DNA from 3 places in the Ottowia cancrivicina genome. Region 3 is predicted to be linked to each of the others. Evidence: riboswitches for the same ligand, from Rfam matches in the RefSeq annotation. Region 3 holds a riboswitch; each other region holds the start of a gene.

Region 1 (9,515 bases), on a different contig from region 3:
AACAGCGCCATGCCCAGCAGGCACAGCGCCGCGCTCACCCAGTGCCACACCGTAAAAAGCCGCAGCCAGCGGGCGCGGCGGCGCGCGGCTTGCAAATCAGGCGGAGCGGATGAGGACGGCGGCATGAACGCGATGAAGACAAAGGCGCCAGGGCGAAGAAGCGCCAGAACAAAGAAAAGCCGGAAGAAAGCAAAGCCGGAAAAAATAGCCGGAAGCAGCCAGGCCGGCGGGCCGCGCATTCTAGGGATGAAAGCCATTTGCATTGATGAAACCCCGCCGCCCTTGTGCCCATCAAGCGCCGGGCTTCTGCCAGCCGCGCCCCTCGGCCCTTTGCGGCGGCGCGGGCAGGCAAAAGGGCCATCCGGGCTACATTCCCAACGCTGAGGCAGTCCGTATTTCGCTTCTCTATTGATAGCGATACGTCCTAGTGAAAACAGCGCAAAAGCCTTTTTTCACCCTTTTGATTTGCTCCTGTTTTTCAGCACATCCAGCCGCCTGCCGCCCGATACACTGCCCGGCGTCTGCCCTCCTCTTGCAAAAAAACCGCCATGACCGCCCGCACCGTGTTCTTTCTTTCAGACGGCACCGGCATCACCGCCGAAGCCTTTGGCAACGCCATCCTCGCGCAGTTCGACATCGCCGTGCGCCGCGTGCGCCTGCCCTTCGTCGATACGCCCGACAAGGCCCACCAGGCCCTGCGCCAGATCAACCACGTCTGCGAAACCGAAGGCCAGCGCCCGCTCGTCTTTTCCACGCTGGTGGATCGCGAAGTGCTCGAAGTCATCCGCACCGGTTGCCACGGCATGCTGATGGACACCTTCGCCACCTTCGTGCAGCCGCTGGAGCAGGAGCTGGGCGTCAAAAGCCTGCACCGCGTGGGCCGCTTTGCCGACGTGAGCCAATCGCGCGAGTACCACGACCGCATCGAAGCCATCAACTTCAGCCTCGCGCATGACGACGGCCAAAGCGACCGCGACTTGCAAAGCGCCGATGTCATCCTGGTCGGCGTCAGCCGCAGCGGCAAAACGCCCACCAGCCTGTACCTGGCCATGCAGCACGGCCTGAAAGCCGCCAACTACCCGCTCATTCCCGAAGACTTCGAGCGCCGCCAGCTTCCCCCCGCCTTGCTGGCCTGGCGGCACAAACTCTTTGGCCTGAGCATCAACCCGCAGCGCCTGGCCGAAATCCGCAGCGAACGCCGCCCCGGCTCGCGCTACGCCTCGCTGGAAAACTGCCGCATGGAAGTCAGCGAAGCCGAAGCCATGATGCGCCGCAGCGGCATCCGCTGGCTGTCCACCACCACCAAAAGCATTGAAGAAATCGCCACCACCATCTTGCAGGAGCTGCACCCGCAGCGGCTGGGATACTGAGCGCCCGCCCTGCCCCGCGCCCGGCCTGAAAAGCCGGATGCGCGGCCTTTGATCCGCCCCTGAACCTGCCCGGAGTCTGCTCATGAAGGGCTGCGGATCGGGAGGGGCAGGGGCCTTGAAGCCTTGCGGCCCGCCAAGGCTTTGCAAAGCAGCAGAGCGCCCGGATCCGCGCTTTTCGCGCCCGCAGACCGCGCTCGCGGACGGACCTTGGACAGGCTCCTGGCCTTTTTTCACAGCCCGTCCGTGTCATACACCCGCCCCGTGTGGCGCGGGATGATGCTGCCAATGAGGTAGGCGCTGTTGCGGCCCGCCTCTTCCTGCGGGGCGGCCTGGATGGCGTTCACGTTCATCCATTCCTCCACGAAGGGCAGCGGGTTGGCCGCCACGCGGGGAAAGGGGTTGCCCAGGCCCAGGGTTTCATAGACGGGCTGGGCGTTGAAGATGACCGAATCCTGAAGCTTCTTGACGGTGATGCCGGGCAGCTCGCGGTCCTGGCTGCCGAGAAACTGCGACCAGTCCAGCTCGGCCTGCGTGATTTCGGTGACGATGGCCTGCGCTTTCTCGCGGTTTTGCGCCAGCCAGGCCTGGCCGCGCGCGGTATTCAGCTCGATGCGAATCACCATCTGGTCCAGCCGCTGGTGCACTTCAAACTCGTCCTGGCAGATTTTCTGGATGGCTTTGGCAATGGGCACGAACATGCCGATTTCACCAAAGGCAAAGGTCACGATGAATGAGGATATGAACTGAATGCGCTCCAGGCAATACAGCGCCACATAAAAAGCCATGACGGCGGCGTATGCCTCTTCGCCGCTGGCATGGCCCAGCGCATAGCGGTGCGATACCGTGTAAACCTCGCCAAAAACCTGCGCCATTTTCTCCAGCCGGTGAAAGCTTTCGGTAATGGAAAGAATTTCGCTGAATACTTCGTCGGGGTTGTCGAAGCTGTTGCGCACGATTTCGGAATAAGTGAGGCCGTGCAGGTATTCATTGGCGCCAATGGCCAGCGTCACGCCCCAGAGTTCCGAATTGGTGATGAAAGGCGCCAGTATGGGCACGATGCTTTTGCTGGCCACCGTGTCGGCTTCCCACTGGTAGGCCAGGTTGTAAATCATGGCGTCATACATGCCGCGCGAGCAGGTTTTGAATTCGCTATTGCACGAGGCGTAGTCGAATTCATTTTCGTCCCAGCGCAGCGAAAGCATTTTCTTGTACATGGCGAAAAGCTCCGGATAAGGGCGGTTGATGGAATCGAGCAGGCCGCCGGGCTGGCCGAGAAAAAGATCGGTGCTTTTGTAGTCGCTCTTGTGAATGTTGAAAATGGATTCGGGAATGCTGGGCTGGGTCATGGCAATGCCTGTGAAATGGAAGGATGAAGGCGGCAGCGAATTGAAAAGAGGAGCAGATTCAGGCCCGCTGAAAATGCGTGCGCCGCAGTGTTTGTGAGGAGATGCTGCTATGAAACAAGGAGCAAAATCAAGCCCTTTACAGACTGCATGCTCCGCTGGCGCAGCCGCGCTCGTCAGGGGCCATTTCAAAATCGCCATCCGGGTTTTCTGGCGCTGGCGCCAATACGGGCGCCAAACCGGAAAGGCGGCTTTTTTCGGCCATGCGGCTTTCCACCGTGGCGCTTTTGCCTTGGTCGCTGGTGAGCGAATTTTGGTAATAGCGGCCTTTCATGCCGTAGCGGCACATGGCCAGGTGCTCTTCCATGATTTCGTCGGTGTAAACCACGGGGTCGCTGGCGCGGTCGCGCCAGAAATCGGCGCTGATGCCCTGGTCGGTGAATTTCTGGAAAATGGCGTAGATTTTGATCATGTCCAGCGTGGGGATATTCCACGCCAGCTCGTAGCGGTCTTTCAGCAAATCGGAATCGGTGGCGACCCAGTCAATCACGTTGCTGTTGTCCGATTTTTTCAGCGTGATTTCGCGTATGGGATAAATGCTGTTGGGCACGCCAGCGGCCTTGGAGCTGGATTCGGTGGGCATGTGCGCCACGAGAACCGAATGGCGGATGCCGCCCTGCGCCACGATTTGCCGGCGCAGCGCCTCCCAGTCGTAGCTGTAGCGGGGGGCTGCGATTTCATCCACGGTTTTCTTGTAGGTATCAATCGGCAGCCAGCCTTCGGGCCAGCGGGTTTTGTGCATCCAGGGCGCATTGCCTTTTTCGCGGGCCAGTTGCAGGCTGGCCTTGAGCGCAAAGTAATAGTGCCGCTCGGCCAGCCAGTGGCAGTGATCGCGCCCCGCTTGCGTGGTGTATTTCAGGTTTTTGCGCGCCAGCTCGGTGGCCACGCCCATCATGCCCACGCCGGCGCTGCGGCGCGCCTTGGCCGTCATTGCCACATGCGCAAAGGGGTAGTCGGACATGTCAATGCATTTGTCGATCATTTTCAGCGCGTAATAGGCGGCGGAGGCGTATTGCTCGTCGCTGTGAATATTGCAGACGACCAGTGCGGAGAGCGCGCAGATGGCGATTTCGCCGGATTCGGGTTTGTCTTCGTCCGAATAAAGGTCGGTCATGCGCCAGTATTCTTTGGTGGGCAGCGCGATTTCGTTGCAGAGGTTGCTGCTGTGAATGGGGTCTTTGAAAGGCGTGTGGCGGTTGGCTTCGTCGATCCACAATTCATAATGCGTGCCGCATTCATAAGCCTGCTGGCGGGCGAGCACGACGAAATCACGGGCGCTGATGGTTTTTTGGGGGAAATCGGGATTTTTCTCGTAGGCTTCATAAAGCGCTTCGAAATGGTCCTGGTCGCCCGAAAACATGGCGTGCCACAAATCAGGCGCCGAATATTCGGTAAAGAGAAAAACCTCTTCATTGCGCGCCGCTTTTTTGGTGAAAAGGCGGTTGTACATGACGCCGAAATGCAGCTCCCGGATTTTCTTGTCTTCGGTGGACATGGGGTTTTGCAGCAGGGCGATGGTGGTGTTTTCAGGGTCAAACGCCGAGTAGTAGCTGGTGCAGGCGCCGCCGCGCCCAGCCTGCTGGTTGGCTTTGGTGGCAAAGGCCAGCGCGCGGTAATACGGCAGTTTGCCCTGATGCGAAATGACGCCGCCGCGCACCGGATCGCCCAGCGTGCGCGTGGAAATCATGCCGCCGATGCCGGCGCTCATGCCCGTCATTTCATACGCAATATGGTCGCCAATGGCCAGCGAATGCAGGCTGTCGCCCGCCTTGTAAACGCAGCAGGAAGCGTAGCCATTGAGCCGCGTGCCCAGGTTGATGTAATTGGGGCTGGGGGCGTTGATGCGGTTGTATGAAAAATGGTTGTACCAATTGACGATGTGCTTGAGGCGCTCTTCGCGCGGCTCGTCTTCAGCCAGCGCCATGGCCATGCGCATGTAGATGAACTGGGGCGATTCATATTCCTGCCGCGTGACGCGGTTCATGAGCGCGTATTTCTTGCGCAATTGCAGGATTTGTGAATAGGCATATTCAAAATCGCGCGCGTGATCGATGAATTTTTCGATTTGCGCGTATTCGTCTTCGCTGTAGTCCAGCTCGCGCATCAGGCCCGCTGCGGCCAGTTTTTGCTGCACGGCGCGAATGGTGGGCATGTGCGTGCTGCTGCCGTAGATTTCCTTGCGCGTGACAGCAGCGTAAAGCCGCCCTGCCATGAGGCTGTAGGGCCAGCTTTTTTTCTGCACGCAGATTTTGATGAGTTGCCTTTGCAGGTCCTGGCTGGTGGTTTTGTCGCCAAAGTGGCTCATCGCCTCCATGACGACGGAGGACCAGTCCACCCGCTCGCCCAGCTGCTCGCTGGCCCAGATGGACCAGCTGTTGACTTTGGCGGGTATGAAGGGTTCTTCGCGCCCGTCGCGCTTGATGATGGTTTTGAGCAAAGCGCTCTCCCCGTGAATGGATTTGCACAAAGCCGGGGCGAGGCAGAGCTGGCGCGGACAGGGTTGGGGCCAAAGCAGGCGCATTGGGCCAGGAGCGAAACCCGTCCGGCCCGCCGCACACCCGCAGCCGCCGACAGCCATGCCAGGCAGGCCGGTATCCGGGCTTGCGGATTGCCAGATGCCCCTTCATGAGGGCGCTGGCGCAAGGCCGCCGGGCCTTCCCGCCCCATGAAGGGGGCAGTGACCGCCTTTGCGCATGGCGCGCGCGGGCTTCAGAACCTGTTCACCACCTGTCCGTGAGCGCGAAGGCGCAAGCCGGGCGCGGCCCGGAGCTGGCGCGTTTTACTTCGCTTTTGAGAGCAAATTCAGGGCCATGAAAACGCCTTTATCGCACATTCTTACGGGACCTCATACTATTGAATCAATAGCAAAAAGGGCCGGTGGCTTTCAGGGCGGTTCGACGGCCGGGTTCTCTCACGGACAGGCATTGAACGGGTTCTTGGCAGCGTTGCTGATCCGCTGACCGTTGCGGGGGCAGCGCAGGCTTGGTTTACCTGCTTCCCGTTTAACTCCGTGGCATGGCCGTGGAGCACCTGTCAGGCAGAACGCCAGCCGTCTGGAAGATGGCTGGCGAGCGGCGCGGATTGTGGCACGGGCGAAAGCGCCGCGCGGCGGCTTCAGCGCACAATGCCACGGCTGGCGCTGGCGAGGAAGCCGAGCATGAGGCGGGCGTCTGCGGCCATATCGGCATCACCGCTGGCGGACTGCGCCTGGATGGCCTGCCGGGCGGCATCCAGCGGCAGACCCTGGCGGTAGATCAGGCGGTACATGTGCTTGATGGCAGCGATGCGCTCTGGCGAGAAGCCCCGGCGGCGCAGGCCCTCGACGTTGATGCCCTGGGCGGCGGCGGGATTGCCGGATGCGGTGATGAAGGGCGGCAGGTCTTGCGAGAGACGGGTTTGAAAACCCGCCATGGCGTGCGCGCCCACACGCACGTACTGATGCACGCCGGTGATGCCGCCGATAACGGCCCAATCGCCAATATGCACGTGGCCCGCGAGCTGAACGGCGTTGGCCAGGATGGTGTGGCTGCCAAGCTGGCAGTCGTGGGCGATGTGGACGTAGGCCATGATCCAGTTGTCATCGCCCAGGCGGGTGACGCCGACGTCTTGCACGGTGCCGGTGTTGATGGTGACGAATTCGCGGATGGTGTTGCCCGCGCCGATTTCCAGACGGGTGGGTTCGCCTGCGTATTTCTTGTCTTGCGGCGCTGCGCCAATGCTGGCGAACTGGAAGATGCGGTTGCCAGGGCCGATGCTGGTGCGGCCTTCAATGACGCAGTGCGCGCCAATGCGGCTGCCCGCGCCAATGCGCACATGGGGGCCAATGACGGCATAGGGGCCGACGGCGACATCTGCCGCCAGCTCAGCCGCAGGGTCAATGAGGGCGGTGGGATGAATGGCTGCCACGGCGCGCGCTTGGCAAAGGCGTGAAAAGGCCGGAAAAGAGAGGTTCAGCGCACGCGGCGCATGGTGCACATGATGGAGGCTTCCACAACCAGCTCGTCGCCCACGGTGGCTTTGCAATGGAATTTGTAGATGCCGCCGCGCACGCGGTCAAATGTGGTGTGCAAGGTGAGCTGGTCGCCCGGTTCAACGGGACGCTTGAAGCGCACGCCATCCGCACCAACAAAGTAGAAAAGCGTGTCGTCATCCAGCGAAATGCCTTCGACCATGAAGCCCAGCAGCGCCGAGGCCTGCGCCAGGGCTTCGACCATGAGCACGCCTGGCATCACGGGACGCGAAGGAAAGTGGCCGGTGAAAAAGGGTTCGTTGATGGTGACGTTCTTGAGCGCGCGCAGGGACTTGTTTTCAAGATCGACATCAAGAATGCGGTCAACCAGCAGGAACGGATAGCGGTGCGGCAGCTTTTCAAGGATGTAGTGGATGTCCATGATGTCGTTGAATCTTTTTGGTGATGGGGCAAAAAGCCCGGCCGCCGCGCTGCGGCGGCCCTTCAGCCGGAAAGCCGGGCATTGTCGCCGTTTTCCGCCAACTTTTTCTCAAGTTGTCTGACACGTTCGCGCAGAGCATGAAGATGCTTGAGCGAGGCGGCATTCTTTTCCCATGCCGCGTTGTCGTCGATGGGGAAAAAGCCGGTGTATTGGCCCGGCTTGGTAATGGAGCGCGCCACCATGGAGGCAGCGGAAATGTGGACGTGATCGGCGATATCGAGATGCCCCAGGATCATGCCCGCCCCCCCCACCGTGCAATGCGCGCCGATGCGGGCGCTGCCCGCCACGCCCACGCAGCCGGCCATGGCCGTATGAGCGCCAATGTGCGTGTTGTGGCCAATCTGAATGAGGTTGTCGAGCTTGACGCCGTCTTCAATGACGGTGTCGTCCAGCGCGCCACGGTCAATACAGGTGTTGGCGCCAATTTCGACGTCATTGCCAATGCGGACGCCGCCCAGCTGTTCAATCTTGACCCATTGGCCTTGATGCGGCGCGAAGCCAAAACCATCGCCGCCAATCACCGCTCCGCTTTCAATCAGACAGCGCTCGCCAATCGTGCAGCCCGATGCCACCGTGACGCGCTCGCGCAAGACAGTGTGCGCGCCAATCCGTGCGCCGCTGCCCACAAAGCATAGAGCGCCCACACGGGCGGCCGGATGAACTTGCGCACCTTCCTCCACCACAGCGCTGGGGTGAATGCCTGCCGGCTCTGGCGGCAAGTGCGTACGCTTCCAGAGCTGGGTCAGGCGGGCGAAATAGAGATAAGGGTCTGAGGCAACAATGCAGTCGCCTCGCGCGCCTGCCGCCTCTTGCATGGCAGGCGCGACGATGATGCACCCGGCCTGCGTTTGTGCCAGCAAGCCTGCCAGCTTCGGGTTCGGCACCAAAAAGCTGATGTCGGCAGGCGTGGCTGTTTCCAATGAAGCCAAACGCGCCACTTCGCGCTCTGGACTTCCTCGCAACTCGCCACCAAGGGCCTCAACAATGGCGGCGAGAGAAAGGCTCACAGCGCTCGAAGTGTGCGATCGTTCAGCAAAAGCACTTATTTGGATGCATTAAGGGCCTTGATGACCTTGTCAGTAATATCCAGTTGGGGATTCAGATAGACGGCTTCTTGCAGAATCACGTCATATTTTTCAGCTTCGGCCACTTGCTTGACCACGCGATTGGCGCGATCGAGCACGGCTTGCAGCTCTTCATTGCGGCGGGCATTGAGGTCTTCCTGGAATTCACGCGATTTGCGCTGGAATTCGCGGTCTTGCTCCAGCAACTGGCGCTGGCGCTGGCTGCGCTGGCTTTCGGACAGGGTGGGCGCGTCACGCTCAAATTTTTCAGAAGCAGCGCGCAGCGCATTGCCTGCGTCGTTCAGCTCTTTCTCGCGGCGTGAGAACTCCTGCTCCAGTTTGGCCTGAGCGGCCTTGGCTGGCTCGGCTTCGCGCAGCATGCGGTCAGAATTGACGAAGCCAATGCGCGCGCCTTGCGCAAAGGCTGGCGCAGCCAGAGCGATGCTGACGGACAGAAGAGAAGCGCGCAGAAGATGGCGGGCGAGAGTGGTGGTCTTGGTGGTCATATCTTGAGAAGGTGACAAAACGATTTCGGATTTCAGAAGGAAGTGCCAATCTGGAACTGGAATTTTTCAATTCTATCGCCCGCTTTTTTGCGGACAGGCACAGCAAAGGCAAAGCGCAGCGGCCCCATGGGCGATATCCAGCTGACGCCCACGCCTGCGGAGGCCCGGAAGGCATCGCGCTCGATTTTTTCGTGCTCTCCCAGCAGCGCGCCTACGTCCACAAAGCCGAACAGGCGCAAAGTGCGGTCATTGCCCGCGCCCGGAAACGGGGTGATGAATTCGGTGTTGAGCGTGATTTTGCGCGCGCCGCCAATGAAGGAACCGGTGACGTCACGCGGACCGAGGGTGGCCTGCTCGAAGCCCCGCACGGAACCCAGGCCGCCTGAATAGAAATTCTTGAACACCGGAAACGGCTGCCCGGAAAGGCCCTTGCCCCAGCCCAGCTCGCCATTGAAGGCCAGCGTGTATTGCTTGGAAAGCGGCACGTATTGCTGGTACTGGTAGTTGGTTTTGACGTAGCGCGCATCGCCCAGCAGGCCCAGTTCGCCGAACAGGCGCTGGTAGCGGCCCTCATTGGGCGCCAAGGCGCTGTCGCGCGTGTCGCGCGACCAGCCCACCGTGAACGGAAAGGAAGTGCTCTTGTAGCCAAAGCGTTCGGCATACGCCAAGTAGGCCGCCGGGATGTTGGTGCCCGTGCGGATTTCAGTGCGCTCCGCATTGA
Region 2 (9,515 bases), on a different contig from region 3:
GGTTGGCCGTGGCGTATTCGGCGCGGCGCACGAAGTAAAAGTCCGCCAGGATGGGGCCGGCCAGCGGCACGAAGGCCGCGCCCAAAATGGTGATGAAGTGCCCGAAAAGATGGCTGTAAAAGCCCAGCGCCCCCAGCACGGAGCCAAGAGCGCCCACGATGATGACAATGCGCCCGCGCGGCCAGCGCGCGCCCAGCGATTCGGCGCTAGGCCCCACATACAGCGCGTTGCAGTACAGCTCGGACATATTGGTCGTCCACAGCGCCAGCACCCACAGCGCCACGCCCAGCACGGTGAGGATGACGCCCTTTTGCACCATCCAGGCGATGAAGTCCGAATTGCCCGTGGCCACCGCCCCCAGGTAGCCCACCACATTGAGCAGCGGATTGGTGAGCACGAAGCAGGCCGCCGCGCCCACCAGCACGTGCGCGGCGTTTTTCGCGTAGCGGAAGATGTCCACGCCCATGATCACGCCCGCAATCCACGCGCCAATCAGCACTGTGACGGCCGTGCCGGGCGTCATGCCCGAGCGTGTGGCCGCCTGCCGCAGCACCGCGCCCATGCCGCCGGCCTCGCCCACCATCATCACGGCCACCACCACGGCCACCACCAGCACGAAGGGCGTGGCCGCCGACGAAATCTTCTCGATCGCGGCAATGCCCCGCCAGGCCGAGTAGGTGAACACCGCGCCCCACAGCAGGCACAGCAGCACGTATTCAAGCGACAGGCCATTGACCACCGTCACGCCCGTCACATCGCCCAGCGCCGCCTTGAAAATGTCGCCCACCATGCCGGTGATGGAAGCGAACCAGCCCAGCGTCAGGCAGGCCATGATGAGCATGGGCAGCACCATGCCCTTGCGCCCGTAGGAAATGCGCGAAATCAGCGAAAGATTCAGCCCCGTGCGCATGGCCGCGTAACCCAGCAGAAAAGTCAGCGCCAGCAGCAGCCCCTCGCCCGTGGCAATGGCCAGCAGCGCCTGGCCAAACGGCATGCCCGGCTGGCCGCCCTGGCCCGCCAGCTGCCCGCCCACGATCAGCCCCGTGGGCACATAGCCAAAGCCCACCCAGATGGCGAACATGGCCCACCAAGAGCGGCGCGCGCCGCGCGGCACCGGCTCCAGCATGAACTCCTCATTGCCTTGCGGCTCCTGGCGGCCGCTGGCTGCGGGCAGATCAGACACTTTTTCACTCCTTGCGAAATGGCGTTGCAAAGCACGGCATCTTGCGCTCGAAATGGCCTCTTGTAACTTGTGGGTATTCACAATGTGATTGGCGTTTTTCCGCTTCCTAGAATCCGGCTGTTTCCACCCACAGAGAAAGGCCCATGCCATGCCCAGCCCGGAACAAATCGCCAAAAACCACTGGTACCGCAACGACGACCTGCCCGGCGTCAGCGGCCCCGAGCGTGAAATCATTGGCTACGGCGAGCGCCCGCCCCGCATCCGCTGGGACGGGGGCGCCAAAGTCGCCATCAACATCGTCGTCAATTACGAAGAAGGTTCCGAAAAAACCTTCGCCATGGGCGACCACATGAATGACGGCATGTACGAGCTGCCCTTCAACGTGGACGACCAGCGCGATCTCGCCAAGGAATCCATGTACGAATACGGCTCGCGCGCCGGCGTGTGGCGGCTGCTGCGCATCTTTGACCGCTGCCAGGTGCCCGCCACCTTCTTTGCCGCCGCCGTGGCGCTGGAGCGCAACCCCGAAGTCGCCCGCAAGCTCAACGAACGCGGCGACGAAGTCGTCGGTCACGGCTACCGCTGGATTGACCACTACGAATACTCGCGCGAAGAAGAAAAAGCCCTCATCAACCTGGCGATGGACTCGTTCCAGAAAACCCTGGGCCGCCAGCCCAGCGGCTGGTACTGCCGGGAAATGTCCGTCAACACCCGCGAGCTGCTCGTGGAAGACGGGCGCTTTCTCTACGACTCCGACTACTACGGCGACGACCTGCCGCACTGGACCTTCATCAACGGCAAATCCCACCTCATCGTGCCCTACTCGCTGGTCACCAACGACTGCCGCTACATCATGGGCACCGGCTTTGCCGCCGCCTCCGACTTCGTGGAAATGGCCTCGCGCACGCTTGACCAGCTGCTCGACGACGGCGACGACTGCGGCCGCATGATGTCCATCGGCCTGCACCCGCGCATCACCGGCAACCCCGCCCGCGCCAACGGCCTGGCCGAATTCATCCGCTACGCGCAGTCCAAGAAAGACGCTGTCTTCATGCGCCGCGACGCCATCGCCCGCAAATTCATCGAACAAGTGCCCCGCCCCGCCACCCCGGCCGACCGGCCCAACCGCTGAGCCGCCCCCGCCACCAAAGCCTGCCCTCCCCCGGCAGGCTTTTTTACGCCTGCCGCGCCACCCGCCACAGCAGCCAGCGCAACAGGCAGCGAAAAGAGAGGCGCCAATTCGCTTCTGAATCCATAGCATGATGTCCTAGTAGAAAGAGCGCAGACGCTGTTTTTTCGTCCCTTTAATTTGCTCCTCCTTTTGATGTGAATGCCGCCGCGCAGGCGCTGGCGCCGCCTGGCGGCGGGCCGCGCTGCACCACAATCGCCCCCGGCTTCCGCCCCGCTCCCATGCGCCATCGCATGCGAAAAGGGCGGCGGCCAGCTTGACAGGTGCCCCAAGGCTGCTTTCTTGCGGTCAAAGGGTTAAACGGGAAGCAGGTGCGCGTCTTCCAGGCCATGCCGCAACGGCATGCGCCCGGGCCGCAAAGCCTGCGCTGCCCCCGCAACGGTCAGCGGAAACCAAACCCCGACAGCCAGCGCGCCCCTCGCGCGCGGCAGCCACTGCGCTTCTTGCCCTGAGCCATTCAGGGCTGGCGCGGGAAGGCCGGGGCCTCGCAGCAAGCCAGGCGCGCCTTCGCCAGAAGCCGCGCGCCGCCTGCGGCGGTCCGCAAGCCCGGATACCGGCCTGCCCTCAAGCCTTTCCGTCGGCGGCTGCGGGCGTGCGGCTGGCCGGCCAAGGCCCATGCACCTGCCATGCCGCAAGGCGCGCGCCGTTTGCCGCGCCGCCGTCTCGCATGACTTTCGCGCTGCCCGGCCCTGACCGCGCTTTTGCTCCCGCCTGCGCTGCCTTTTGGCAACCCACGCCGCTCGCGGGAGAAGCGGGCGGCCAGGAGATCAGCGCATGTTCCACGCTCTACCCCCGGCCTCTGCGGCGCAGTCCGCCCGTGGCCTCATCCACAGTCATTCCCGCCGCCATTTCCATCGCCGTTCGCGCTGGCTTTTCAACGCTTTCGCGGCCCTCGCGCTGGCCTGCGCCGCGCATGCGCCCGCGCCCGCCTGGGCCAAAACATGGGAGGTGAAGATGCTCAACCGCAACGCCACCGGCCCCATGCCCTTCGAGCCGGACTATCTGCACATCGCCCCTGGCGACAAGGTGAAATTTCTCGCCGTTCACAACGGTCACAACGCTGCCTCCATTCCCGGCATGGCCCCCGAGGGCGCGCCGTCCTTCACGGGCAAGATCAACGAGGAAATCGAGGTGGCCTTCGAGCAGCCGGGCCTCTACGGCGTGCGCTGCATGCCGCACTACACCATGGGCATGGTCATGCTCATCCGCGTGGGCGACGGCCCCGGCCCGCAGCAGATGCAGATTCCGCCCGAAGTGCCCGCCGCCGCGCAAAAGCGCTTTCACGAAATTGCCGCCCGCGCCCAGCAGGCTGGCGAGTGAGCCGCGCGCGGGTGAAGAAGAGCAGCAGGCGGCAGTGAAAAAGGGGGCACGGAAATGGCCGGAAGGCCAGCACCGTATTTGCTCCCGAATCCATAGCGTTAGGTCGCGATGGAGACTGCGCCATGCGGTATTTTTTGCCTCTCTGCATTTGCTCCTGTTTTTGCGCTAAAGGCCCCGCTCCACCTTTCAGCCGCCCACGCTGGCTGCGGCTTGGGAAAAGGGTTGAGGCCCAAGGCGGGGCGGCCGCTTTATCCGGCCTGCGGCAGCAGGCGGCGCAGGCGGGCCACTTCTTCCATCAGGTCGGCGGTGAGGGCGGCCAGCTGGGGGTCGGCGTCAAAGGCGCGCTCCAGGTGGGCGATGCGGCGCGCGCGGGTGAGGGCGGCGCTGGCAAAGCGCCAGGTGGCGGCGCTGTCACCGCTCACCGGCTCCAGCACGCCAGCCTGCACGCGGGCGCTGACCCATTCGAGCGTCATGTGGCAGCCGCCGGCCAGGGTTTGCGGGTCGAGCGCGTCATCGGCCATCAACTGGGCGGCGCTGGCAAGGGTGTCGTCAAAAAGGGTTTGCATGCGTGTTCTCTCCTTCAGGCTCGGCGCGGATTGAAGTCGGGGTAGGCGTCGCGCAAGGCGGCCCAGGCGGCTTTTTGCGGCTCGGTCACGGCGCTGGGCACCGCCACTTGCAGCTCCAGATACAGATCGCCCGGCGCAGTGGCTGACGGGATGCCCCGGCCTTTGAGGCGCAGTTTGCGCCCGTGGCCGCTGCCTTCGGGCACGGTGACGGCGATGGCCTTGCCGTCGGGCGTGGTGATTTCGATGCTGCCGCCCAGCGCCGCTTCCCACGGGGCCACGCGCACTTTCAGCGTGACGTCGCGGCCTTGCACTTGCCAGCGCTCATCGGGGCGCAGGCGCACTTCCAGAAACAGGTCGCCCGCTTCGCCGCCGCCCAGGCCCGGATGGCCTTGCCCGGCCAGGCGGATGAGCTGGCCTTCTTTCACGCCTTGCGGAATTTTCACGCGCAGCGTGCGGTCAGCGGACTGAAGCTCGCCTTTTTCGTTCACGCGGCTGCCGCGCAGGGTGATGTGGCGTTCGGCGCCGTGGTAGGCGTCGGCCAGGTCCAGCTCGATGCGGGCGTGTTCGTCGCGCCCTTTTTGCGGGCCGGATGCACGGGCGGCCCGCGCCTGGCGCGCCTGGCCGAACATCTGCTCGAAAAAGTCGCTGAACTGGCCTGCGTCTTCACCGGTGTAGCCTGAAAAATCGCCTGTGAAGTGGTGAAAGCCGCCCGCGCCGCCTTCCGCGCCAAAACCTGAGCCAAAGCCCGCGTTCCAGTCGGGCGGCGGGCGCACGTCGTCGCCGGAGCGCGCGCCTGCGGCCCAGGCTTGTGCGCCCACGCTGTCATAAATCTTGCGTTTTTCGGCATCGCCCAGCACGGTGTTGGCCTCGTTCACCTCGGCCATGCGGGCAGCGGCGTCTGGCTCTTTGCTCACGTCGGGGTGGTATTTGCGGGCCAGGCGGCGGTAGGCTTTTTTGATGTCGTCCTGGCTGGCGCTTTTGTCCACGCCCAGGATCTGGTAGTAGTCCTTGAATTGCATGGCTTTCTACATGGAGTTGGGAAAAGGGGTTTCAACGCGGAAGGCCCTGCGGGAAAACGGGCCTGATTGTCGTGTGCGCGGCAAGCCCCGCCTGCCTGTGAGACTCGCGCCTGGATTCAGCATCAAATGGGCCGTTTGCGCCCGTGCAGACTGGGCTTGCAGCTATGGTTTCAATAGTAGGCGGAAGGCGCTTCAGCGCCGCATCGGCACGGCCAGCAAGGCGGCGGAAAGAATCATGGCGCCGCCTGCCAGCGTGCCCGTGGCAAGGGCAGCGGCGCCCAGCGCCACGGACGAGACGCTGGCGAACACCACTTCGGCCAGCATGATGAGCGAGGCCGTTTGCGCGGGCAGGTGCGCCGTGCCGTATTGCAGGGCCATGTTGCCCGTGAGCAGCGCCGCCGCCAGGCCCAGCGCCCAGGGCAGCCAGCCGGCCCAGTTGGCCAGGGCAGGCGGCGCGGCCAGATGGGCGGCTTGCGCGGCCAGCGCCACGCCAGTGGAGACGATGGCGCTGCCCAGAAACATGGCGAAGGTGCGCGCCGTGGCGGGCGTGCCGCGCCAGCGGCGCAGCAGCACGCCTGTCAAGGCAAAGGAAAAGCCCCCGGCGATGGCCAGCCAGTCCGCCTGGCTTTCGGGCCAGGGCCAGGCCATGCCGGGTTTTTTGAGCACCAGCGTCACGCCCGCCAGCGCCAGCGCCAGGCGCAGCAGCGCGCCCGCCGTGGGGCGCTCGCCCAGCAGCGCCCAGGCCAGCAGGATGGACCAGGCGGGCATCAGATAAAAAAGCAGCACCACGCGCATCACGTCGCCCACGGTGACGGCCCAGTTGAAGCAAATGTTGGTCAGCCCCGCCGCAAGGGCCAGCGCGGCCAGCTTGGGATGGCGCGCCAGCTCGCCCAGCACGCGCGGCCGCCACGCCAGAAACAGCGCCACGCCGCACACATACACGAACACGGTGCTCCACAAGGGATGCGAGCCGTGCTCGCGCAAGGCGCGAAAGGGCAGCCAGGAAGTGCCCCAGATGAAGGCGTTGAACAGCAGCACCAGCGCGGGCAGCGCGGCATTGGCGGGCCGCGCCACTGGCGCCGGGGCGGACTTCATTGCCCCTGTCCCCCGTGGCTGCTGTGGCGGTCGCTGCGGGCCGCTTGCAGCAGGCGCTGCACTTCGCTGCCGTGGCAGCGCAGGTTGCGCGCATGCCAGAGCCAGATGCCCAGCATGACCGCCGCCACCAGGCCGCCAAACAGCCCCAGCGCCAAAAAGACGGACATGCCCGCCCCCATTGCCAGGCTGTACAGCCCGCCCAGGCCGAGGATGCACGCCTGCTCGTTGAAGTTCTGCACGGCGATGGAGCGGCCCGCGCCCATCAGGTTGTGGCCGCGATGCTGGAGCAGCGCATTCATGGGCACCACGATGTAGCCGCCCAGCGCGCCCAGCGCGATCAGAAACGGCACGGCCACCCACAGGTGGCGCACGAACACCATCGCCCCCACCAGCAGCCCCATGACGATGCCCAGGGGAATCACGCCCGGCGCCTTGTCCAGCCGCACGCGCACGGAAGCAAGAACCGCTCCGGCTGCCGTGCCCAGCGCCACCACGCCCACCAGGCTAGCCGCCTGCGTGGTGCCGTAGGCCAGCGCCGCGCCCGCCCAGGCCAGCACGATGTAGCGCATGTTGCCCGACACGCCCCAAAACAGCGTGGTGGACGCCAGCGACACCTGTCCCAGCCTGTCGCGCCACAGCAGCGCGTTGCAGCGCCAGAAATCGGGCAGCAGCGCCAGCGCGTTGCGCGGCATGGGGTGCATCTCCACGCCTGTTTTCGGAATGTGCAGGTTGAACCAGGCCGCCAGCACGTACACCAGCGTCAGCGCGGCAATGGCGGCGTGCGGCGCGCTGCCCAGGCCCAGCGTTTGCGCGGTGGGCATTTGCAGCAGCCACTGCGAAACCGCCGGCCCCACCAGCTGCCCGCCCAGCAGCACGCCCAGGATGATGGAGCAGATCGTCAGCCCCTCAATCCAGCCGTTGGCCCGCACCAGCTGCGAAGGCGGCAGCAGCTCGGTCAGGATGCCGTACTTGGCGGGCGAGTAGGCCGCCGCGCCCAGCCCCACCACGGCGTAAGACAGCAGCGGGTGGCTGCCAAACAGCATCATCAGGCAGCCCGCAATCTTGATGGCGTTGCTGATGAACATGACGCGCCCCTTGGGCTGCGAATCGGCGAACGCGCCCACCCACGGCGCCAGCGCCACGTAAAACAGCGCAAACATCGGCACCAGCGCCGCGCCCTGCCATTCGGGCGCGCCATCGGCCTTGAGCAGCTCCACCGCCGCGACAAACAGCGCGTTATCGGCCAGCGAGCTGCAAAACTGCGCCGCCATGATGGTGTAAAAGCCCCGCTTCATGAAGCTGCGTGCGCGGGGCGCGCCTGTCGTTGTGTCAAGGGAACCGCCTGTTTGCGTGGGAAAAAAATGCGGCGGGTTATATCACGCGCCCCCTGCGCGGCGGCCCGTGGGAAAGACGGCAAAAAAGCGGCTGAAAAACGGAGCGCGGCCCTCATTCGTCCTTCATTCGCCCTTGGCGGCCTGCGTCAGCGCGGCGGTGTTGTGACGCATCATGTCCACGTAAGTGGCGGCGGGGCCATCTGCGGGCGAGAGGGCGTCCGAATACAGCGCGCCAGCGGGGCGGATGCCGGTTTCGCGCGCAATCTGCTCCAGCAGGCGCGGGCTGGCCAACTGCTCGACGAACAAGGCGCGGATTTTTTCGGCCCTGATCTGGCGGATGAGGCGGGCCACGTCCTGCGCGGAAGGCTCGCTGTCGGTGCTGACGCCCTGCGGCGCGAGAAACTGCACGCCGTAGGCGCGCGCGTAGTAGCCAAAGGCGTCGTGCGAGGTGATGACCTTGCGCCGCGCGGGCGGCACGCCCTGCCAGGCGGCACGGATGCCGGCGTCCAGCCGCGTGAGTTCGTCCAGGTATTTCGCGGCGTTGTCGCGCCAGACGGGGCAGTTGGCGGGGCGGGCGGCGCACAGGCCATCGGCAATGTTGCGCACGTAGCGCATGGCGTTGGGCACGCTCTGCCAGGCGTGGGGGTCCTGGCCGCCGTGGGCGTGATCGTGATGACCGTGGCCGTGCTCATGCTCATGCTCGTGGCCGCCGCCCTCGCCGCCTTCTTCGCTGGCAATGGGTTCGATGCCCTGCGTGGCCACCACGAGCGCGCCCTTGTAGCCGGCGGCCTGCACCAGCCGGTCGATCCAGCCTTCAAAGCCCAGGCCATTGACGAACACCAGATCGGCGCGCCCCAGCGCGCGCGCGTCGGCGGGCGTGGGCTGGTAAACGTGCGCGTCGCCGCCAGCGGGCACGAGCGGCTGCACGCTCACCTGCGGGCCGCCCACCTGCCGCACCAAGTCGGCCAGGATGCTGAAGCTGGCAACCACGCGCAGCGGCGGCTCTTCCTGCCCGGCATGGGCGGGCGCGGCGGCCAGCAGCACGGCGGCGATCAGGGCGGAAGGCGCAAGGGGTTTCATGAGAGGAATTCCTTTGAAGCGTGAAAAGAAGCCAGAAATCATCAGAAAGAGGAGCAAATTCAGAGGGGTATAAAACGCAGTTGTCGCAATGGATACGGGGACTTCATGCTATTGATTAAAGAGCGAATTGAAGGCTTTCAGAACCGCTCCCCCCGTCCGCGCCACAGGCCATGCCGCCCCAGCGCAAGGCTGGCGGCATACAGCGCCCCCAGGCACAGCACGATGACGGGGCTGGCGGGCCAATCCAGGTGATACGACAGCAGCAGCCCCGCCACGCTGGCGGCCAGCGCCATGCCGGCCGCCAGCGCCAGCAGGCCGCCCAGGCTGCGCGCCCACAGGCGGGCGCTGGCGGCCGGCAGCACCATGATGCCCACGGCCATGAGCGTGCCCAGCGCGTGAAAGCCCGCCACCAGGTTGAGCACCAGCAGCGCCAGAAAGCCGTAATGCGCGGCGGCGCTCCAGCGCGGCGACACGCTGCGCAAAAAGCCGGGGTCCATGCACTCGGCGGCCAGCGGGCGCAGCAGCAGCGCCAGCGCCGCCAGGGTGAAGCCGGTGATGCCGCCAATGAGCCACAGCGCCGCGTCATCGAGCGCCAGCACGGTGCCAAAGAGCACGTGCAGCAAATCCACATGGCTGCCGCGCGTGGAGACGATGAGCACGCCCAGCGCCAGCGAGAGCAGGTAGAAGGCGGCCATGCTCGCGTCTTCGCGCAGCACCGTGGAGCGCGCC
Region 3 (9,515 bases):
CAGCCAGCGGCGGCGCATCTGCTCGTCCAGCGGGGTGAGGGCCAGCTGCCAGCCGCCCTCGCTGCCCGCCAGCGCCAGCGCGTAGTGCGACTGCAAAAGCGCCTGGCTGCCCGCCAGCGCGCCGCGCAGGGCGGCCACCAGCACCTCCACCTCGGGGTACTGCGGCAGGCGCAGCTCGCGGCGCTGGCCGCCTTGCATCAGCGTCAGGTTCTTGCCGTTGATGATCATCGACTCCGCCTCGGGCTGGAGCGTGTGCTTTTCCAGCCGGTCCGGCGGGCTGTAGAGCAGCTCGCCGGAGCTGACCACCGGCTCGTCCAGCAGCGCGATGGTCTTGGTCTCGGTGAACGTGGCGCGGCCCGTGGGATGGCGCGCCAGCAGCTGCATCAGGCGCGGCACGTCCCAGCCGGGCGCTGCGGCGGCCGCAGACGGAGCGGAGCTGCCAGCCAGCGCGGCGGGCAGCCAGCAGCAGGCGGCCAGCAGCGCGGCGGCGCTAGCCAGGCGGCAGGGGCGGGGAAGACGCATTCCAGAAGTCATAGAAGTTGAACCAGTTCCACGGCGCTTGCAGACAGTGCGCCTCCAGCAGGGCCACGTAGCGTTGCAGGGCCTGGTCAAGCGCCTGCGCGCGCGCGCCAGCGGGCGTATGCGAGAAATCGGCCATCGGCTCGAACGCCAGATGGTATTGGTTGCCGCCCAGATACATGCCCGCCATGAACACCACCGGCGCGCGCAGCAGCGCCGCCAGCCGCAGCGGCCCCTGCGGAAAAGCGGCCTTATCGCCCAGAAACGGCAGCAGGCGCGCCTTGCCATCGCCCTCTTGCAGCGTGCGGTCGGCCAAAAAGCCCACGCAGCCGCCTGCGGCCATGTGCTCGTGCACGCGCAGCAGGGCATCGGGCTGGCCCAGGGCGATCACGCTTTCGGTCAGCTCGGGATTGATGGCCGCCAGCGTCTGCGTGACCATGCGCGCGTTATCCGGGTACATGAGCATGCGCACATCCAGCCCGTAGCGCCCGCCCAGCACGCGCAGCGCCTCGAAACTGCCAAAGTGCGCCCCCATGAAAACGATGCTGCGCCCCGCCTGCCGCAGGCCGATCACATGCTCAATGCCGCTCAGGCGCACGTCAAACAGCTCATGCTGGCCGCGCAGCCAATACACGCGGTCATGCACCACCGAAGCAAAAGCCAGCACATGCCTGAAACCATCGCCCATGCGCGCAGGGCGGCCCAGCGCACGGCGCAGAAAGTCGCGGCTGGCGCGCCGCGCCGCCGGGGCGAACAGCACGAAATACGCCGCAATGGGATAAAGGATGAGCCGGCTGACGCGCCGCCCCAGCCGCAAGGAAAGCCAGGTCATCAGCCGCAGCACCCACATGGAACTGCGCTCGGGCCGCTGCCGCCAGGCGCTGGCGGCGGATGGGGCGGCGCTGCCTGCTGCCAGCCGCTGCGGCGGCTCTACCGGAGCCTGGGGCGGGGCGGGGCTGCGGCTCATGCGCCCTCTTGCAGCGCCAGCGCGCCCGCGCACGCCAGCGCCGCGCCGTGCATCAGCGCAAAGCGCGCCAGATCCGGCTCCAGCCGCGCATGCAAACGCAGCAGCGGGCCGGGCGGCGTGGCGGGCACGGCGGACAAAAACTTGGCCTCGCGCACCGCCAGCACGCGCCGCCCGCAGGCCGCCTCCACCTGCGCCGCCACCGCATCCAGCAGCCACGCCCCCGGCAGGATGGGCCGCCCCGGAAAGTGCCCGTCAAACTGCCCCGCCTGCACGCTGGCCCGCCACTGGGCCAGCAGCGGCCAGTCAGGAAAGCCGCCAGCGGGCGGCGCAGCTAAAGAGTTGGCAAGAGAGCCGGTCATCAGGCGTTTTACCTTAAAAACAAGAGCGGATTCATGGAGTCAAAAATGGCTTCAGCGCACGTTCCACTAGGACATCATGCTATGAATCAAGGAGCAAATTATCGCCAAAGCCGCAGGCGGCCCCAAGCCTGCGCTTTTCGCACCCACGGACGCACCCACAGACGGATTGTGAGCAGGTTCTAACCGCCCGGCAGTGCGGCGCGCATGGTGTTGTTCACGCGGATTTGCCAGTCCGTCGCCTTGAAGGCAGCCCGCCTGCGCCGGAGCGCAAGGGAAAACTGCACCTTCGCGGGCGCCATGCCCGCCGTCTGGCCGGGCGGCGGGCCTCGCCATCCGTCAGCGAGGCGGCGGCCGTTTGTGCTTTTTCGCCTTTCACGCAGAAATGACGTGCCGCCGCAGAGCGCCCGAAGCCGCACTCCAAGTGCGCACTTGCCGCGCCTGCGGACAGGCTCTGAACAGGCCCCCAGACTCAGGGCCGGCCTGCGTCTGTGGCGCGCATGCCCAGACGCTTGAGCAGGCGGTGGTCGTCGTCGGCGTCGGGGTTGGGGGTGGTCAGCAGCTTTTCGCCCAGGAAGATGCTGTTGGCGCCGGCCAGAAAGCACAAAGTCTGCATGCCGTCGTCCAGCTGGCGGCGGCCTGCGGCCAGGCGGATGCGCGCGCGCGGCATGGTGATGCGGGCCACGGCAATCATGCGCACGAACTCGAAGGGGTCCACATCGGGCGCGTTCTCCAGCGGCGTGCCGGGCACTTTCACCAGGTTGTTGATGGGCACGCTGTCGGGGTATTGCGGCCATAGGTTGGCCAGCTGCTCAATCAGCTCGGCGCGCTGGCGGCGCGTTTCGCCCATGCCGATGATGCCGCCGGAGCACACGTTGATGCCCGCCTCGCGCACGCGGCGCAGGGTTTGCAGCCGGTCTTCGTAGCTGCGGGTGCTGACCACGTTGCCGTAAAACCCGGGCGAGCAGTCCAGGTTGTGGTTGTAGTAGTCCAGCCCGGCGGCCTTGAGCTGCTCGGCCTGCCCAGGCTCGAGCATGCCCATCGTGGCGCAGGCTTGCAGCCCTTCCTGCTTGACGATGTGGATGAGTTCGGCAATGGCGGGCATGTCGCGCTCCTTGATGCCGCGCCAGGCCGCGCCCATGCAAAAGCGCTGCGCGCCTGAAGCCTTGGCGGCCCGCGCGGCCTGGCGCACCTGGTCGGCTTCCATCAGTTTGCTGGCCTTCAGGCCCGTGTCGTGGTGAGCCGATTGCGAGCAGTAGCCGCAGTTTTCCGGGCAGCCGCCCGTTTTCACCGACAGCAGCGAGGAAAAATCCACTTCATTGGCGTTGAAGTGCTGCCGGTGCACCTGCTGGGCCTGCCACATCAACTCGGGAAAAGGCAGGTTCAGCAAGGCTTCGATTTGCTCCACTTTCCAGCGGCCCGTGCCAGCCGGGGCGGCCGGCTGGGCAGGGCGGGGCATGAAGTGCAGCGGCTGGGGCTTGTCAAGCGTGGCGTGCATGGGGCTTGTCTCCTGGTTTGCGTGGGTGGCTGCGTGTGCGGCATGCCTGTGAAAAGAGGTGGAAATTCTAGAATTCATCTCTTTTTGCCCCTCTGCTGGAAAACCCGCGATGAACCTGGAAAAAGCACGCTTCAACATGATCGAGCAGCAAGTGCGCCCCTGGAATGTTTCAGACGAGCGCGTGCGCCAATTGCTGGCCGAAGTGCCGCGCGAGGCTTTCGCCCCCGCCAAATACCGCGACTTGGCCTTTGCCGACATCGAGCTGCCCCTGCTGGATGACGAAACCCTGGCGCGCCAGCGCGGGCAGGTGATGCTGCCGCCGCGCGTGCAGGCCCGCCTGCTGCAAGAGCTGCGCCTGCAAGGCGGCGAGCGCGTGCTGCACGTGGGCACAGGCTCGGGCTACATGGCCGCGCTGCTGGGGCGGCAGGCCGCCAGCGTGTTCACCATTGAAATCGACAACGCCATTGCCGCCTTCGCCCAGGCCAATTTGCAACGCGCGGGCGCAGGCAACGTGCAAGTGCTGGCAGGCGACGCCGCGCAGACCGCGCCGCTGCCGCAAGGGCCGTTTGACGCCATCGTGCTCTCCGGCTCCGTGGCGCGCGCGCCGCAGCACCTGATTGCGCAGCTGGCGCCCGGCGGGCGGCTGCTGGCCATCACAGGCGACGAACCCGTGATGCGCGCCACCCTCGTGCAACTGCAAGGCGAAGGCGTGCGCCTGACCCAGCCGTGGGACTGCGACGCGCCGCGCCTGATGAACTTTCCGGACACGCCCGTCTTTCACTTCTGACGCTGCTCCCCTAACGCCGCTCCCGTGCTGCCCCTTCAGCCACCGGCCTGCCCGTGAAAATCCTCCACATCCTGCTCACCGAAACCCCCCTGCCGCCCTTGCGCTACGGCGGCACCGAGCGCGTGATGTGGGCGCTTTCGCTGGGCCAGCAGGCGCTGGGGCACGAAGCGCGCTTTCTGGTGCGCGCCAACCCGGCCGGCCACCCCGCCGCCCAGGTGTTTGACGCCGCCCGCCCGCTGGAGGCGCAGATTGAAGGCTGGGCCGATGTGCTGCACTTTCACTGGCCTTATGACAACGCGCACGGCCTGGTGCGCACGCCTTACGTCTGCACCGAGCATGCCAACCGGTCAAGCCGCCAGCCTTACCCCGTCAACACCATCTTCCTGTCGCAAAAGCACGCGCGCATTCACGGCGCGCAGTGCCACGTGTACAACGGCCTGCACTGGCCCGATTACGGCGAGCCGAATCTGAATGCGCCGCCGCCCGCCGCGCGCTACGCGCACTACCTGGCCAAGGCCGCCAACCGCAACAAAAACCTGCAAGGCGCCGTGCGCATCGCCCGCCGCGCTGCGCTGCCTCTGCACGTAATGGGCGGGCGGCGCTGGAGCCTCAAATCCAACTTCTACTTTTACGCCGGGCGCGATGTGCGCTTTCACGGCATGGTCGGCGGCGAGCACAAGCTGGAACTCATCCGCCGCTCCAGCGCGCTGCTCTTTCCCGTGCTCTGGCACGAGCCATTTGGCTTGGCCATCATCGAAAGCCTGTACCTGGGCTGCCCCGTCATCGCCACGCCTTACGGCTCTTTGCCCGAGCTGGTGAGCGAAGAAACCGGCTTTCTGTCTGACAGCGAAAGCGCCCTGGCCCAGGCCCTGGCCGGTGCAGGCCGCTTTGACCGCCGCGCCTGCCATGAAAGCGTCAAGCGCCGCTTCAGCCATCTGGCCATGGCCCGCGCCTACCAGCAGTGCTATGAGCGCGTGCTGGCGGGCGAAGCCCTCAATCCGGCGCCGCCCGTGGCGCAAGGGCTGGAGTCTGTGCCCCGGCGGCTGCGGGCGTAGAGCCTGCGCCCACGGACAGCGTGCCAACAGGCTCCGAAAGACGGCGCCCTTCACGCCAGGCCCATGAACATGCCATCGCGCTGCCGCAGGCAAAGGGAAAGCAGCAAGATTTTCCCAGAACGCTACCCGCGCTTCATCGGATTTATGCGCGGGGTTGGGGGTAGGGGCTAGCGGGTTTGTGAACGAGAAGGGGCTGGGCAGTCCCACAGTATCTCCCATCGGTTGCTGGCGTTAGCACCTTCGGCGTTATGAGGGCGCATGATGCGCCACCGCAGGCGAGGTTGCTGCGACGTCGTCGAGCCAGGTCTCTCGGTCGCTCTAGATGGATTACCAATCTAGTAAACCCTGTAGCTGCCGCAGGTGCAAAGGCATCCTGTCATATTGCGTGTGTGCACGCCATGTTCGTAACATTCCGCAATATTTGTTTGATCCCGCACCCAGAGATTAGCTCTCGTGTCGCATACACCCCAGGCGTACAGCCTGCCAGGCGGAGAAACTCTAACCCGCAAATCTAATGAGCTTTGCCTGTGTTTAGACTTAAACCCGTTCTTAATCTTGCCCTGTAGGCTTGCATCTCTTGATAGGCTTCATCGTAAGTGCCTGAAGATTGAGCCAAAATAAAACACTCACGGAAGGGGCGTCTGATGGCTGTTAAGCGTATCGTTACTAATCTTGCCGCTGATAAACCTGAGTCAGCTGCTGCTTTTTACCGGGACATCCTGGGCCTGGAGCTGCTCATGGATCACGGATGGATACAGACTTATGGCAATGCGGAAACTACGACTGTGCAGGTCAGCATAGCTAGTGAAGGCGGATCAGGTACTCCGGTGCCTGATTTATCGGTTGAAGTAGATAATCTTGATGAAATCCTCGCCCGCATTCATGCGGCAGGTATTGCGCTTGAATACGGTGTTGCTGAAGAGCCCTGGGGCGTGCGGAGGTTTTTTGTTCGCGATCCGCTGGGGAACCTGGTGAATATTTTGCAGCATATGTAGCAGCAGCCAGCTCCTGCCAAGTCTGTTCACAACCTGCATGAGAAGGCGAGACCGCGCGTGAAAAAGGAAGAAGGAAAGGGCAGAATTTGCTTCCAAATTTGGAGCATGATGTCCTAGTGGAACCTGCGCAAGAGCCGTTTTTCAACCCTTCAGATTTGCTCCTGTTTTCAATGCGCCCTGCGGCTTTGCCAAAGCAATGGATGGAGCGCTTTCCACGCGGGCCGGCCCTTGCCGCCCTGCTTTTCAGGGTAATCCGCAGCAACGTTTTCCTTGAACAGCTTCTTACAATCTGACGCTGTTGGTGCCTGCGCTGCCGTTCTGGCGGCGCGGTTCAACGGGAAGCAGGAAGGCCCCGGAACCTCGTTTCCAAAGCCCAACCTGCGCTGCCCCCGCAACGGTAAGCGGCATGCGGCGCGGCCAGAACCTGTTCAGGGTTTTGATCGCGCCGCAGCTTCGTTCCCACCCTCGCCACGGCCTAGGCGTGCCTGCTTTGCTGGCAGGCGGCGCGCCTGCCAGCCGGAAGGCCGGGCGCGAAGGCAAGCCGCCAGCCCGGATACCGGCCAACAACAGGTGGCCCGCGCGCGGCGCAACAGCGCTGCCGCGCGCGGGCCGTGATTGCCCTTCATGCTGGCGGGGAAGCCAGCCGGGGCTGTTTCTCAAGCTGTTTTTCCTCATGACTTCTCGCCTTTATCCGCCTGCGCGCGCTTCGGCGCTGGCTGCTGCCTGCCTGCTGGCCGCCGCGCCTGCTGTTGCCGCTGCCGCTGGCGGCCACGATGAACGCTCTTTTTCCTCTTCTTCCACCTTGCCTGACGTGGTGGTGACCACCACCCGCAGCACGCAGCCGCTCACCGACGTGCTGGCCGATTTCACGCTGATTGACGAGCGGCAGATTGCCCAAAGCGGCGCGGCCACCGTGGCCGACATGCTGGCGCGCCAGCCGGGGCTGGAGATGACGCGCAATGGCGGCCCCGGCACGGCCACTTCCGTGATGATGCGCGGTGCCGAGAGCCGCTTTATCGCCGTGTATGTGGACGGCGTGCGCATGGACTTGCAAATTGGCGGCGCGCCGTGGGAGGCGCTGCCGCTGGCGCAGGTGGAGCGCATTGAAATCGTGCGCGGCCCGGCGGCGGCCGTGTATGGCTCTGACGCCATTGCGGGCGCAGTGCAAATCTTCACCCGTCGCGCCACGCGCGAGGGCTTCGCGCCCTACGCCGGCGTGGGCGCAGGCAGCCGCGGGCTGTGGAAGGCCGACGCGGGCTTTACCGCCAAAAGCGGCGCGGCCGATTACGCGCTGGGCGCGTCGCACGAGCAGGCCAAGGGCTACAGCGTGCGCACCGGCGGCAACCCTGACCGCGACGGCTGGCGCAACACCAACGCCAGCGCCAGTGCGGGCTATCAGCTCAATGACCAGCACCGCCTGCAAGCCAGCGCCTTGTGGGGCCGCATGAAGGCGCAGTACGACGACTTCACTTCCAGCCCCGCCAACTGGGCCGATGACTGGGGCGACAACCGCGTGCAAACGCTCGCTGGCACCTGGGCCGCCCAGTGGAGCCGCGCCTGGCGCACCACCGCCACCCTCAGCCACGCGGGCCAGCGCTATGAAACGCGGCCATCGCCCTACCTGAACAAAACGCGCCAGCGCACCGCCCAGCTGCACAGCGAATGGCGCGAAGGCCCGCACCTGGCCGCCGCCACGCTGGAGCGCCGCCATGACCATCTGGAAAACGACCCCATCGTCCGCAGCCGCCACCAGACCTCGCTCAATTTCATCTACGGCTTCAGCCACGGCCCGCACACCCTGCAAGCCAATTTGCGGCGCGAAGACGACAGCGACTTTGGCGGCCACACCGGCGGCAGCCTGGCCTACGGCTGGCGCTTTGCGCCCGAATGGCGCGTGAGCGCCGCCGCCGGGCGCGCCCTGCGCATGCCCACGCTCTACCAGCGCTTCAGCCAATACGGGCAGGCGGGCCTCAAGCCCGAAACGGGCCGCAACGTGGAGCTGGGCCTGCACTGGGCGCGCCAGGGCAGCCAGATCGACCTGACCGTGTATCGCAACCGCGTGCGCAACCTCATCGTCTTTGGCGCGGCAGGCCCTTGCGCCGCCAGCTTTGGCTGCTACCACAGCATCGGCCGCGCGCAATACGAAGGCGTGGCCTTGAGCGGCACGCACCGCATCGCATCCGTGCGACTGACGGCCTCCATTGACGTGCAGCGCCCCAAAGACCTGGACAGCGACAAGCTCCTGCCCCGCCGCTCGCGCCGCATTGCCAAACTGGCCGCCGACACGCGCATTGGCCTGTGGGATGTGGGCGCCGAATGGCAGGCCCACTCGCGCCGCTTTGACGACCGCGCCAACCGCAACGCCATGGCGGGCTACGGCCTGCTCAACCTCTACGCCAGCGCCACCTTCGCGCGGCAATGGACGCTGCTGGCGCGCATCGACAACGCCACCAACACCCGCTACGAAACCGCGCGCGGCTACCCGCAGCCCGCCCGCAGCTTCTACGTGGGCCTGCGCTGGGCCATGCCGTGAGCGCCAAAGCCGCCGCCCTGCTTGTGAGCGCCCCCTCATCCGGGCAGGGCAAAACCACCGTCACCGCCGCCCTGGCCCGCCTGCACGCGCGGCAAGGGCGGCGCGTGCGCGTCTTCAAATGCGGGCCGGACTTTCTCGACCCCTTCTGGCACCAGCTCGCCAGCGGCCAGCCCGCGCACAACATCGATTTGTGGATGACCGGCGAAGCCGACGCCCGCCAGCGCCTGCGCCAGGCCGCGCAGCAAGCCGACGTGATGCTGGTAGAAGGCGTGATGGGCCTGCACGACAGCGACCCCAGCGCCGCCGACCTTGCGCGGCGCTTTTCTCTGCCCGTGCTCGCCGTCATTCAGACAGGCCGCATGGCGCAAACGCTGGGCGCCATCGCCCACGGCCTGCGCCACTGGGGCGAAGACACGCGCGGCCCCTTGCCCTGGGCCGGCGTGCTGGCCAACGGCGCGGCCAGCGACAGCCACGCCCGCCTGCTGCGCCAGGCCCTGCCTGACAGCGAATGGCTGGGCCACCTGCCGCAAAGCGCCGCCATGCACCTGCCCGAGCGCCACCTGGGCCTGATCGCCGCCCACGAAATGCCCCGCGCCGAAGCCCTCGCGCGGCTGGACGCCGCCGCCGACCTGCTCGCCGCCACGCCCCTGGGCCAAATGAGCCTGGCCGAATGGCAAGCGCGCTGGCCCGCCGCCTTTGATGCGCCGGATGCGCCGGATGCGCCGGATTCAGGCGGCGCGCCCGAATCGGCCGACGCACCCGATTTGCCCGCGCCTGAAGACAACGCAAAGCCGCTGGCCGGCCG

The links. Region 3 has a riboswitch for cobalamin ahead of QB898_RS00410 (TonB-dependent receptor domain-containing protein). Riboswitches for the same ligand answer to the same signal wherever they lie in the genome.
Region 1: linked by a shared signal. The riboswitch ahead of QB898_RS04070 (ribonucleoside-diphosphate reductase subunit alpha) and the one ahead of QB898_RS00410 (TonB-dependent receptor domain-containing protein) in region 3 are both predicted to bind cobalamin.
Region 2: linked by a shared signal. The riboswitch ahead of QB898_RS02135 (pseudoazurin) and the one ahead of QB898_RS00410 (TonB-dependent receptor domain-containing protein) in region 3 are both predicted to bind cobalamin.

The regions. Positions count from the first base shown of each region.
Region 1 is NZ_JARVII010000005.1:66,292-75,806, forward strand. Features, by position in the region: gene QB898_RS04055 (PepSY-associated TM helix domain-containing protein) at 1-125, opposite strand, end outside; gene ppsR (posphoenolpyruvate synthetase regulatory kinase/phosphorylase PpsR) at 549-1,370, shown strand; gene QB898_RS04065 (ribonucleotide-diphosphate reductase subunit beta) at 1,601-2,716, opposite strand; gene QB898_RS04070 (ribonucleoside-diphosphate reductase subunit alpha) at 2,853-5,210, opposite strand; cobalamin riboswitch at 5,629-5,822, opposite strand; gene lpxA (acyl-ACP--UDP-N-acetylglucosamine O-acyltransferase) at 5,888-6,679, opposite strand; gene fabZ (3-hydroxyacyl-ACP dehydratase FabZ) at 6,724-7,167, opposite strand; gene lpxD (UDP-3-O-(3-hydroxymyristoyl)glucosamine N-acyltransferase) at 7,227-8,231, opposite strand; gene QB898_RS04090 (OmpH/Skp family outer membrane protein) at 8,267-8,794, opposite strand; gene bamA (outer membrane protein assembly factor BamA) at 8,827-9,515, opposite strand, start outside.
Region 2 is NZ_JARVII010000002.1:182,730-192,244, reverse strand. Features, by position in the region: gene QB898_RS02145 (purine-cytosine permease family protein) at 1-1,183, opposite strand, end outside; gene QB898_RS02140 (polysaccharide deacetylase family protein) at 1,332-2,315, shown strand; cobalamin riboswitch at 2,631-2,948, shown strand; gene QB898_RS02135 (pseudoazurin) at 3,147-3,692, shown strand; gene QB898_RS02130 (chaperone modulator CbpM) at 3,941-4,258, opposite strand; gene QB898_RS02125 (DnaJ C-terminal domain-containing protein) at 4,273-5,277, opposite strand; gene QB898_RS02120 (DMT family transporter) at 5,470-6,372, opposite strand; gene lplT (lysophospholipid transporter LplT) at 6,369-7,667, opposite strand; gene QB898_RS02110 (metal ABC transporter substrate-binding protein) at 7,830-8,786, opposite strand; gene QB898_RS02105 (metal ABC transporter permease) at 8,924-9,515, opposite strand, start outside.
Region 3 is NZ_JARVII010000001.1:75,896-85,410, forward strand. Features, by position in the region: gene QB898_RS00375 (outer membrane lipoprotein carrier protein LolA) at 1-522, opposite strand, end outside; gene QB898_RS00380 (lysophospholipid acyltransferase family protein) at 491-1,486, opposite strand; gene QB898_RS00385 (ApeI family dehydratase) at 1,483-1,845, opposite strand; gene bioB (biotin synthase BioB) at 2,315-3,340, opposite strand; gene QB898_RS00395 (protein-L-isoaspartate O-methyltransferase family protein) at 3,450-4,127, shown strand; gene QB898_RS00400 (glycosyltransferase) at 4,181-5,182, shown strand; SAM riboswitch class I at 5,395-5,511, opposite strand; gene QB898_RS00405 (VOC family protein) at 5,827-6,177, shown strand; cobalamin riboswitch at 6,460-6,756, shown strand; gene QB898_RS00410 (TonB-dependent receptor domain-containing protein) at 6,851-8,710, shown strand; gene QB898_RS00415 (cobyrinic acid a,c-diamide synthase CobB) at 8,707-9,515, shown strand, end outside.